Regions from separate parts of the Isoalcanivorax beigongshangi genome, predicted to be linked through region 2. Evidence: predicted binding sites of a transcription regulator. Region 2 holds the regulator's gene; each other region holds the start of a gene.
The links. The regulator FNR, encoded in region 2, switches genes on or off when oxygen is low (the NO sensors DNR and NnrR bind a similar motif). The targets are predictions, from matches to a motif close to TTGATNTANATCAA.
Positions count from the first base shown of each region.

Region 1: the regulator FNR is predicted to act here: its motif matches at 1,371-1,384, upstream of AB5I84_RS02035 (oxygen-binding di-iron domain-containing protein).
Region 3: the regulator FNR is predicted to act here: its motif matches at 1,955-1,968, upstream of AB5I84_RS02050 (bacteriohemerythrin).

Region 1 is NZ_JBGCUO010000001.1:464,942-468,150, reverse strand. Features, by position in the region: gene AB5I84_RS02045 (ATP-binding protein) at 1-78, opposite strand, end outside; gene AB5I84_RS02040 (hypothetical protein) at 683-1,090, opposite strand; gene AB5I84_RS02035 (oxygen-binding di-iron domain-containing protein) at 1,450-2,235, shown strand; gene AB5I84_RS02030 (efflux transporter outer membrane subunit) at 2,427-3,209, opposite strand, start outside.
Region 2 is NZ_JBGCUO010000001.1:1,624,239-1,627,447, reverse strand. Features, by position in the region: gene hemN (oxygen-independent coproporphyrinogen III oxidase) at 81-1,454, shown strand; gene fnr (fumarate/nitrate reduction transcriptional regulator Fnr) at 1,545-2,255, shown strand; gene AB5I84_RS07355 (universal stress protein) at 2,292-3,209, shown strand, end outside.
Region 3 is NZ_JBGCUO010000001.1:468,227-471,435, reverse strand. Features, by position in the region: gene AB5I84_RS02055 (NAD(P)/FAD-dependent oxidoreductase) at 1-997, shown strand, start outside; gene AB5I84_RS02050 (bacteriohemerythrin) at 1,404-1,859, opposite strand; gene AB5I84_RS02045 (ATP-binding protein) at 2,047-3,209, opposite strand, start outside.

The sequences.
Region 1 (3,209 bases), 1.2 Mb from region 2:
CAGCACCTGGGTGAGCAGGATCACCAAGGCCACCACCCAGGCGGAACGGGCAAAAGATGTTCGTGGAACCAGACGCACAGGCAGCTCACTCGACAACGGACGCTGGCCGCCATGCTAACCGATGGTCGGCGGCGACGCGCGCCATCTGAACAAACGCCAAGCTCCCGTTTTCCAGCCAGACACGAGAATGCGGTGTGCGCTGCAACACCCTTGCTCTATTCGATAGGGGCAAGCACCGTTGCCTGTGCTTCGACAACCGGCTCACCGGCGACGGTGTTCACTCGAACCGGTTGCTGAGCGTCTACTCCGGCGACACGCTACTGGTGGATCCCACCAGCACCCCCACGCAACACGCCGCTGGCGCCCGAGTTCAACTGGCGCAAGGTAATATGACTTGGAGTTAATGCGTCGACACTGCACGACAGCACAGCGGGCGACTAACCGGCTACTAAAAACTTGCACTGACGGTCCAATCAATCCACCAATAGCCGCAAACCCAACGAGAAATTGATGTGGAGCCACCTCGTCAGATGATGGCCGCAGAGGTCGCATCAGCGACCGTGGAATAGGTTTTCTACACTTTGGCCTAGGCGGGACGGCCTGCGGCCACCAAGCTGGCACCATCGCGAAAAAGGAGACGTTGATCTCCAACAAGGAGTTAGGAGGCGCTACCGCCCCTGCGTCACTCGGTACTTGCTGCGCATATCACCGGGCACTGTGCATCGGCAGACACAATAGTTACCGCATCCATCTGGGGTGCAAGGAGCCCTTCTTTCTCACACAGGGCTTTATCCAAAGCCATCGATGCCTCGGATCTCCAGATTAACTTCAGCTCTCCCCCATCAAGAAGTTCATACTTTCTTTTCACATAAAGGTAGCTACCACCATCACTCAACTGGTACTGACGCTCAACAATTTGAACGCCTCCTTCAGCATGAATGCTCTCCCCTATTACTACGGGATTGATGGTGTTGGGTGTCAAATCAGGATAGCTCCCCCCATACGTATCCGTAGACCGAATGCCTGAATCAGCCCAAGCGGCGCCGGATATGCAAAAAAAACACACACCAACCAGAAATAAAAACTTCATATCCCACATCTCCTTTCTCGCCTAGAACAGTTCCGTATTGGCCCATAGAAAAAAAGCATCAATGGTGTCCATATACCTAACGCTTGCGCTGCAAGAGGCTATAAAGAAAGTAAAAGCTGCATCGAAATAACAGCAAAAGGCCCGCTATTGGGGCTCAACCCACAGGACATCACTCGACAACGGACGCTGACGGTCAAGCAACCCGGTGGTGGTGTCGGAAGTGCCCTTGGCGGGCCGAAAACCACCGGTCATCCGTGTTTTTGCCGCGACGATCCGGTTGTTGATCCAGGTCACCGCTGTGCGGCGCAATGTCACCAGAATCCAACCTCCCGTTTTCCAGCCAGCCACGAGGATGCGGCATGCGGCGCGACCCCATTGTTTTGTTCGATAACGGCGAGCACCGTTGCCTGTGCTTCGACAACCTAGTCACCGGCGAGGGGGTGCAGTCGAACCAGTTTCTAATCATCGACCACGGCGACACGCTGCTGCTCGATCCCGGCGGCAACCTAACCTACACGCCGCTGGCACTGACGCTGGCACGCTACATCAAGCTGGAGGAATTGAACTATGTGTTTGCCTCCCACCAGGACCCGGACATTATCGCGTCGCTGGACAAGTGGCTGCTGCACACTCGCGCCCAGGTGATTTGTTCCAAGCTGTGGGCGCGCTTCCTGCCGCACCTGACCGCCAACTACCTGGCCACCATGCGCGACATCAATACCTTCGAGCGCATCACGGCGTTGCCGGACGCCGGCGCCCAGATTCCGCTGGGACAATGCAAGCTGCAGGCAATCCCAGCGCACTTTTTGCACTCGGTGGGCAACTTCCAACTCTATGACCCGGTCAGCAAGATCCTGTTTTCCGGGGACATGGGCGCGTCACTGGTGGACGACGCCCAGCCGGTGACCGATTTCGCCGCCCACATCCCGCACATGGAAGGTTTCCATCGCCGCTACATGGCCAGCCGTACCGTTACCCGCCTGTGGGCCAACATGGTGCGGCGCATGGACGTGGCGATGATTGTGCCGCAGCACGGCCGGCCGTTTGCCGACCCGGACAGCATCAATGCGTTCCTCGACTGGATCGGCGCGCTGCCCTGCGGCATCGACCTGCTCACTCAGCAGCATTACCAACCGCCGGTCTGATGGCGTCGGGCCGCAGCAACGGCGGTCGGCATCAAACAATGCGGGCGACCGCAACCCACACTCGGCGCCGGTCTGCGGTGCGATAGAAATCAACGCCGGGGGACCGGCGCCCTGATGAGGCGGTTAACGTCCTCTTCGAGCGGCGATGATCCCCATCGGCCGCTCGCTCCCGCGCAGTCACCCGGTCACATCTACCCCGCTGGCGGCAAGCCCCAGGCCAGCGCTTGGTATAGCGCCACCACCTGCAACCACGAAGCGGTATCCGCCGCCACCGCCTGCCGCTGCAACCGGTGCAATGCCCGCTCGCTGTCGAGTACTTCCAACCACAGTGCGCTGCCGGCCTGATAACGCGCCTGCACCATACGCTGCACATCGCCGCTGTGATGGGCGGCACGCAGGGTGGCATCCAGTTGCTGTTGGGCGGCGGCCAGTCCATTCAGTGCCGCCTCCAACTCTTCTTGGGCAATCAGCAACTGCTGCTGGTAAGCCCGCTCGGCCTGGTCAGCCTGTGCCTCTGCCACGCGCACCCGTGCTTTGACGCTGCCCCAGTCCAGCGCCGGCCACGACAACGTCGGCGTCAGCGCGTGAGCACGGGTACTGCGGCCAAGATCACTGCCGCGCAGGGCGAACACGCCGATCATGCCGCTCAGGTCCAAACGCGGATACAGCTCGGCAGTGGCGGCACCAACCTGCTCGGTGCGCGATGCCAGCTGGCGTTCGGCGCGACGCACATCGGGCCGGTTGCGCAGCAGCTGATCCACATCGCCGAGTGGCAATTGCAACGCCCCCGGCGCGGCCGGTGCGGTCTCAGCCACCGGTCCCGCCTGCCCCGGCGGCACCCCTGTCAGCACCGCCAAGCGGTTTTCTGCCTGTTGTAAAGCGGCTATCAGCGGCGGCCGCTGCGCCTCAACCGCGGCCAATTCGACTGCTATCTGGGCCTGCTGCTCTGGCGACCCGGCGCCGAGCACCGCTTG
Region 2 (3,209 bases):
GTTGACGTGCATCAACTCGCTTTCTAGCCTAAACGTCATTATCACAGCCTCCCATATGGCACTGGCGCCGGAGAGTCTGAATGAGTTGCTGGAACCCCGACATCATCAAGCGTTACGGCGGACATGGCCCGCGTTACACCTCCTATCCTGCGGCCAGCAGCTTCCATGAAGAAATCACCGACCAGGACTACCGCGACGCGTTGGCGGACGGCAATAACGCCAAGCGGGCGCTGTCGCTGTACATGCACATCCCCTTCTGCGAGCACGTCTGCTATTACTGCGCCTGCAACCGCATCGTCACCGGTGACAAACGCATCGCCGAACCGTATTTAGAAACATTGCTGAAGGAAATGACGCTGAAAAGCGCGTTGATCGACAGTCAGCGGCCGGTGGTTCAGATGCACTGGGGCGGCGGCACGCCGACTTTTTTTGACGATGCCCAGCTAACACGCTTGATGCATCAAACCGGCCGCTTGTTCCACTTGCTAGATCAGGATCGGGGGGATTACGGCATCGAAGTAGACCCGCGTACCGTCACCAGCAGCCGACTGAGCTTGCTGCGCGGACTTGGTTTCAACCGCCTGAGCTTCGGCGTGCAGGATCTCGACCCACGAGTACAACAGGCAGTAAACCGGGTGCAGCCGTTCGAGACGATTCTTGCACTGTTCCGCAGCGCCCGCGACTTCGGTTTCCGCTCCATCAATGCAGACCTGATCTATGGCCTCCCCTGGCAATCAGAAACCTCATTGGCACGGACGTTGGAACAATTGGGTGCACTCGATCCCGATCGTATCTCGCTCTATAACTACGCCCATCTTCCGAGCCGGTTCAAGGTGCAGCGTCAGATCGATGAAACCACCCTGCCCTCACCCTCTGAAAAGCTGCGCATGCTCACCCGCGCCGGCAGCATGTTGGAAGAAATGGGCTATCAGCTGATTGGCATGGACCACTTTGCCAAGCCCGATGACGCGCTGGCACAAGCACAGCGAGACGGCACGCTGTGCCGGAACTTCCAGGGCTACAGCTTGCACGGCGATGCCGACTTGGTTGGTTTCGGAGTCTCATCCATCAGCCAACTCGGCACCTTATACGCCCAGAACGCACGCCAAATCGATGACTGGCAGATGTCGCTGAACCAAGCCCGATTCCCGGTGCGACAAGGCTACCGGCTTGATCAGGACGACGAATTACGTCGCGATCTGATCATGACGCTGCTGTGCGGTATGCAGTTGGATTTGGAACAATTCGGCCAGCACTGGCAGATCGACGCTGCCAATTATTTCCGCGCCGAGTTGGACTCGCTACGGCCGTTGCTGGCCGACGGGTTGGTCACTTTCGATGGACGCCTGTTGCAGATTACTGAAATGGGACGCTTAGCGGCGCGAGCTGTGGCCATGGTGTTTGATCGCTATCAAACGCCGCAGACCGCCACCCGGTTTAGTCGTATCATCTGAGGACCCGATCACACTACCATGCAAAATTCGGTGGTGGTCGTATACTACTGTAGTGTGACATCCCCACCCTCAGTGCAACCGGAGACGACCTTGACAGTCCGAGTGTCCTGCAACGATTGCAGCCTCAGCCAGATCTGCTTGCCACTAGCCGTGGAGCCGGAACAGCTGGATGAGCTGGACCGCATGATCCGCCGCGGCCGCCCACTGAAACGGGGCGAGCACCTTTACCGTGCCGCCGATTCCTTTGAAGCGGTCTACGCGGTGCGCAGTGGCGCGCTGAAAACGTATTCCATGTCTGAAGAAGGTGATGAGCAGGTCACCGGCTTCTACCTGCCCGGCGAAATCGTCGGCATGGACGGCATCGGCACCGCCCACCATGTGTCTTCCGCCAAGGCGCTTGAAACGTCCACCGTGTGTGAGATTCCATTCACCCAGCTGGAAGCCTTGTCGACCAAGATTCCGACCCTGCAGCGCCATTTCTTCAGCCTCATGAGCCGCGAAATCCAGGAAGATCGGATGCTACACATGCTGCTTAGCAAAAAATCGGCGGATGACCGTGTGGCATCGCTGATCCTCAGTATCGGCGCGCGCCACCAGCGCCGTGGCCTGTCCAATACCCAGTTCCGCCTGCCGATGTCACGCTACGATATCGCCAACTACTTGGGGCTTGCCGTGGAAACCGTTAGCCGAATATTCACCCGGCTTCAGCAGCAGGAACTGATCAGCGTCGACGGCCGCGAAATCCAGATCCTTGATCGCCCGGGCCTATGTGGCGATTCTCGCAAAACCTGTACAAGCTGATACCTGTCCCAGTCGCTGCGTCACAGTGAGGTGGTCATGACCCCGGTCCTAGCAGTACTCGAACCCGATCTTAAATGTCCGCAGATGGCGCTGCTCAAGGCCGCCCATCTGGCCCAAGAGAACCGCCGGCGGCTGCGGATATTCGTCAATATTTACGCACCAGCGCTGGTCCGCGCGACCAATGGTTCCAGTGAACACTTCGAGCGCGCCAAGGCGTCGCTGGAGCACAGCTGGCGGCAGCGAATCGCGCAACTGCTGCAGGACTGCAGCGAATGTCGTAGCGAAGTGGAAATCCTGCTGGCCTGGGAAAAAGACGACGAGAGCGCCCTGCGCGATGTCATCTTGGCCGACATTCCGGAATGTGTAGTGATTCAGAGTGGCGATGAAGGCACTACCGGCCTTTCGCGGCTACTGCTGACACCACGCCACTGGATCCTGTTGCGCAAGGCGCCCTGCCCGGTGATGTGCGTATCGTCCCTGCCCTGGCGCGGCGCTGTGGACGTGCTGGCGGCAGTGGATCCGGATCAAGACGAAGGCGCGCTCGCCGGCCTCAACGCCGAGGTGGTCAAAGCAGCGCGGCATTTCAGTGATGCACTCGATGGCACGCTGCGTCTCGCTCACGTGATTGAACATCCGGACGACAATCTGCTGCTGATTGTGGGCGAAGGCCTACCGACTTACACCGTCGATATGAAGTCAGTGCGCGACTACTACGTGCAGCGTCTGAACCAATTGTGTGAACAGGCTGGTCTCGAGCATAGCAACCAGGTGCTGCTGGAAGGTGAGCCGGCCCAAGCGCTGGCTGCCTACCAAAGCGAACACGCACCGCAGTTGCTGGTACTCGGTACGGTACAGCGAGACCCGCTGCGCCGGCTACTGTTCGGCAGTACCGCAGAAAAAATCGCTCTTAATGCGCAGGGCGACTTCCTCGCGGTAAAACCGGATGGCTTCCAA
Region 3 (3,209 bases), 1.2 Mb from region 2:
CAACGGCCAGACCGTGCTGCCGGAACGCACCATGGATTACGACTACTTGGTGCTGGCGCTGGGCAGCCAGAGCAATGACTTCAACACCCCCGGCGTGCGCGAGCATGCCATGTTCATGGACAGCCGCCGCCAGGCCGAGCGGTTCCGCGAGCGCTTCCTTAATGCCTGCATGCAGGCGGATTTCGAGAACCGCCCGCTGTCGATCGCCATCGTCGGCGGCGGCGCCACCGGCGTAGAGCTGGCGGCGGAACTGCACCACGCGGTGTCGATGCTCAAGCTCTACGGCCACGAGCACCTCGACCGCCGGCGCCTGAATGTGCACCTGATCGAGGCCACCTCACGGCTGCTGCCGGCGCTGCCGGAAAAAGTATCGTCTTCGGCCCGTTCCCATCTGGAGCGGCTGGGCGTGAAGGTGCACACCGACACGCTGGTGGAGTGCGCCGAAGCCGGCGCCTTTGTGGTCAAAGGCGGCGAGCGCATCGAAGGCGATTTGCTGGTGTGGGCGGCCGGCGTGAAAGCACCGGACGTGCTCAGCAGCCTGCAAGGCTTCAGCTTCAACCGCATCGGCCAGATCGACGTGGAGCCGACGCTGCAGGCACGCGGCCATGAACAGGTGTATGTGATCGGCGACAGCGCCAGCTGCATCCTGCCCGGCAGCGAGCGGCCGTTGCCGCCACGCGCACAAACCGCGCAGCAAATGGCGCACCATTTGGCCAAGAGCTTGGAAGGCGTCGTCCTACGTGGCCGCACGCCGACGCCGTTCGTCTACCGCGACCGCGGTTCGCTGGTGTCGCTGAGCAAGTACTCCTCGGTGGGCACGCTGATCCCCACCGCCAAGGGCAGCAACCTGTTCATCGAAGGCGCCTTGGCACGCTGGGCGTACATCAGCCTGTACCGCATGCACCAAGCCGCCCTGTACGGCTGGCCGCGCACGGTGATGCTGCTGATCGCTGGCCGCTTCAACCGTCTGGTGCGTCCGCGCCTGAAGCTGCACTGAGCCTGCCCGCGGGCGGCACCCCTGCCGCCCGCAACAATTTCTTACACCTCGCAAGCTGCTGATATCGCTGCATAAAGCCAGCGTCGGCGACACTGTCTCTGCCGTTTGATGAACTTTCCCTTGCCGCCGGCCTCACAGTGACTGTGACCGCACTGTGCCAGCCTTGGTCCGAGGACTGACACAGCCACGGTGGCAACCGGCTCTGCCAACTGGTCCCTGGCTGCAGCCACTGTCACCACTGCGGTCACCGCCTCTTCCAGGCCGGGTGGCAACCGCCATCCGGCCGTGCAGGGGCAGCATCATCGCAAGCTGAATGAAAGGCAGATAAAGCACGACACTACTGAACAGTCCTGGTCCGTCTGTTCAGACTTAAGGGCGCCCTCGGGCGCCCTCTTTTATTGCCGGATCAGCGGAAAAAGCGCCGCAGCAGACCACTGACGATGCCGGGCTCCAGCACCTTGCGCACATAAGGCACGTAATGGCGGTCCTCGCGCTTGATGTGATTGATCAGCCACAGGCCGATATCGATGCGCACCTCGCGCGCCAGCTTCATCGGCTCCTCGCCATGATCCAAGCGCGCCACATACCCGAGCGCCCGTAGCCGAAACGCTTCGTGGACGCGGCGGTGGGCCGTCAACATCGGGTAACCCGCCTGCTCCATCAGGCTTTCCTCAAAGGTGTTGTGGGAAATGGCGTAGTCCACCAGCCCGCGCACCACCACCGGCAATTGATCCAACTGGCCAGCGCCGATTTGGTCCTCAATCAAAGCGAAATACTCGAACAGCTGCCGGTGCTGCTGATCAATGATGTCGATGCCGGTTTCGTAGTCTTGCGACCACTGCAACGTGACCGTGGCGTTCATTCGCCGTCCTCCCACTGCGTCCCTGTGTCAGCCATTGGCGCGGGCAGCCACTGCCTGCGCCGCTCCACACTGTAGGCAGACGCGTGGGCGCAGGATTGATCTCCATCAGCTAAAGCAGGGGCACGGGAGCGGTTTCCGACCGGCGGCCAGATCCGCCAGCGAACACGAAATGACGCCTGTTGCGGGGTCAGCGCACCCGCGCCGACAGCGACTCCGGCTGCACCAGCCGACCGGTGAGCGGCAGACGGATTTCCACGCACAGGCCGCCTTGGCGGTGGTTGCTCAGGCGCATGTGGCCGTGGTGCATGTCGACAATGCGGCGCACGATCGCCAGCCCCAAACCAGAACCCGTGACGGTGCGAGCTTTTTCACCGCGCGAGAACGGTTGCAGCAGCACCGGGATGTCTTCTGGCCGAATGCCGGGGCCGTGGTCGCGCACCATCATCACCACATCCTGCCCCTGCACGAAGGTGGTGATTTCCACCGGCGGCGCGCCGTACTTGAGCGCATTGGTGAGCAAGTTGGTGATCAAGCGGCGCATGGTCAGCCGCTTGAGCATCAGCCGCGGCACCCGGCCTAGGGTCAGATGGCATTCGAGGTCGTCAAAGCGACTGACGCAGTCTTCGATCAGTTCATTGATGTTGTCGTACACCGCCGGCTCGTCAGCGCCATCGCGGATAAAGCCGATGAACTGTTCGAGGATCGCGTCCATGTCTTCGATGTCGCCGATGATGCCGTGGGACAGCTCCTCATCGTCAATGAACTCTGCCGACAGCCGCATCCGCGTCAGCGGCGTGCGCAAGTCATGGGACACCCCGGCCAGCAACAACGCCCGGTCGCGCTGGGCCTGCGCCAACTCCTGCGCCATGCGGTTGAAGGCGCGGCTCACGGCGTTGATTTCTTCCGGGCCGTCACGGTCATTCAGCGCTGGCACCGAATCGCCGCGCGCGACCACTGCCGCCACCTGCTCCAGCCGTTTCAGCGGCCGGTTCAAACCACGCGCAATCAGCAACCCGGCCAGCACCGAGAACAGCGGCACGGTGACGCCCCAGCCGATCATCAAATAACGATCGTAGTCGCGGAAAAACGTCATCGGCACCCGCAGCCAGTGGCCGTCAAACGAGGCGGCGTTGATCCAAATCACCGGTCGCCGCGAATCCTCGAAACGCACCTGCACCGGCTCGCCGAGCAACTCTTCGATTTCTTCGCGGAAGCTGCTGACCACCGGGCGCGAGATCAGCGGAATCTCGCCGTCGTCAGCATCCGGCGGTGTCGCCGCCATGATGCCCGACACCTCGCCGAGCCGGGTCGACGCCTCGGTGTCGCGGCTGTCGGGGTACAGCGTCAGCT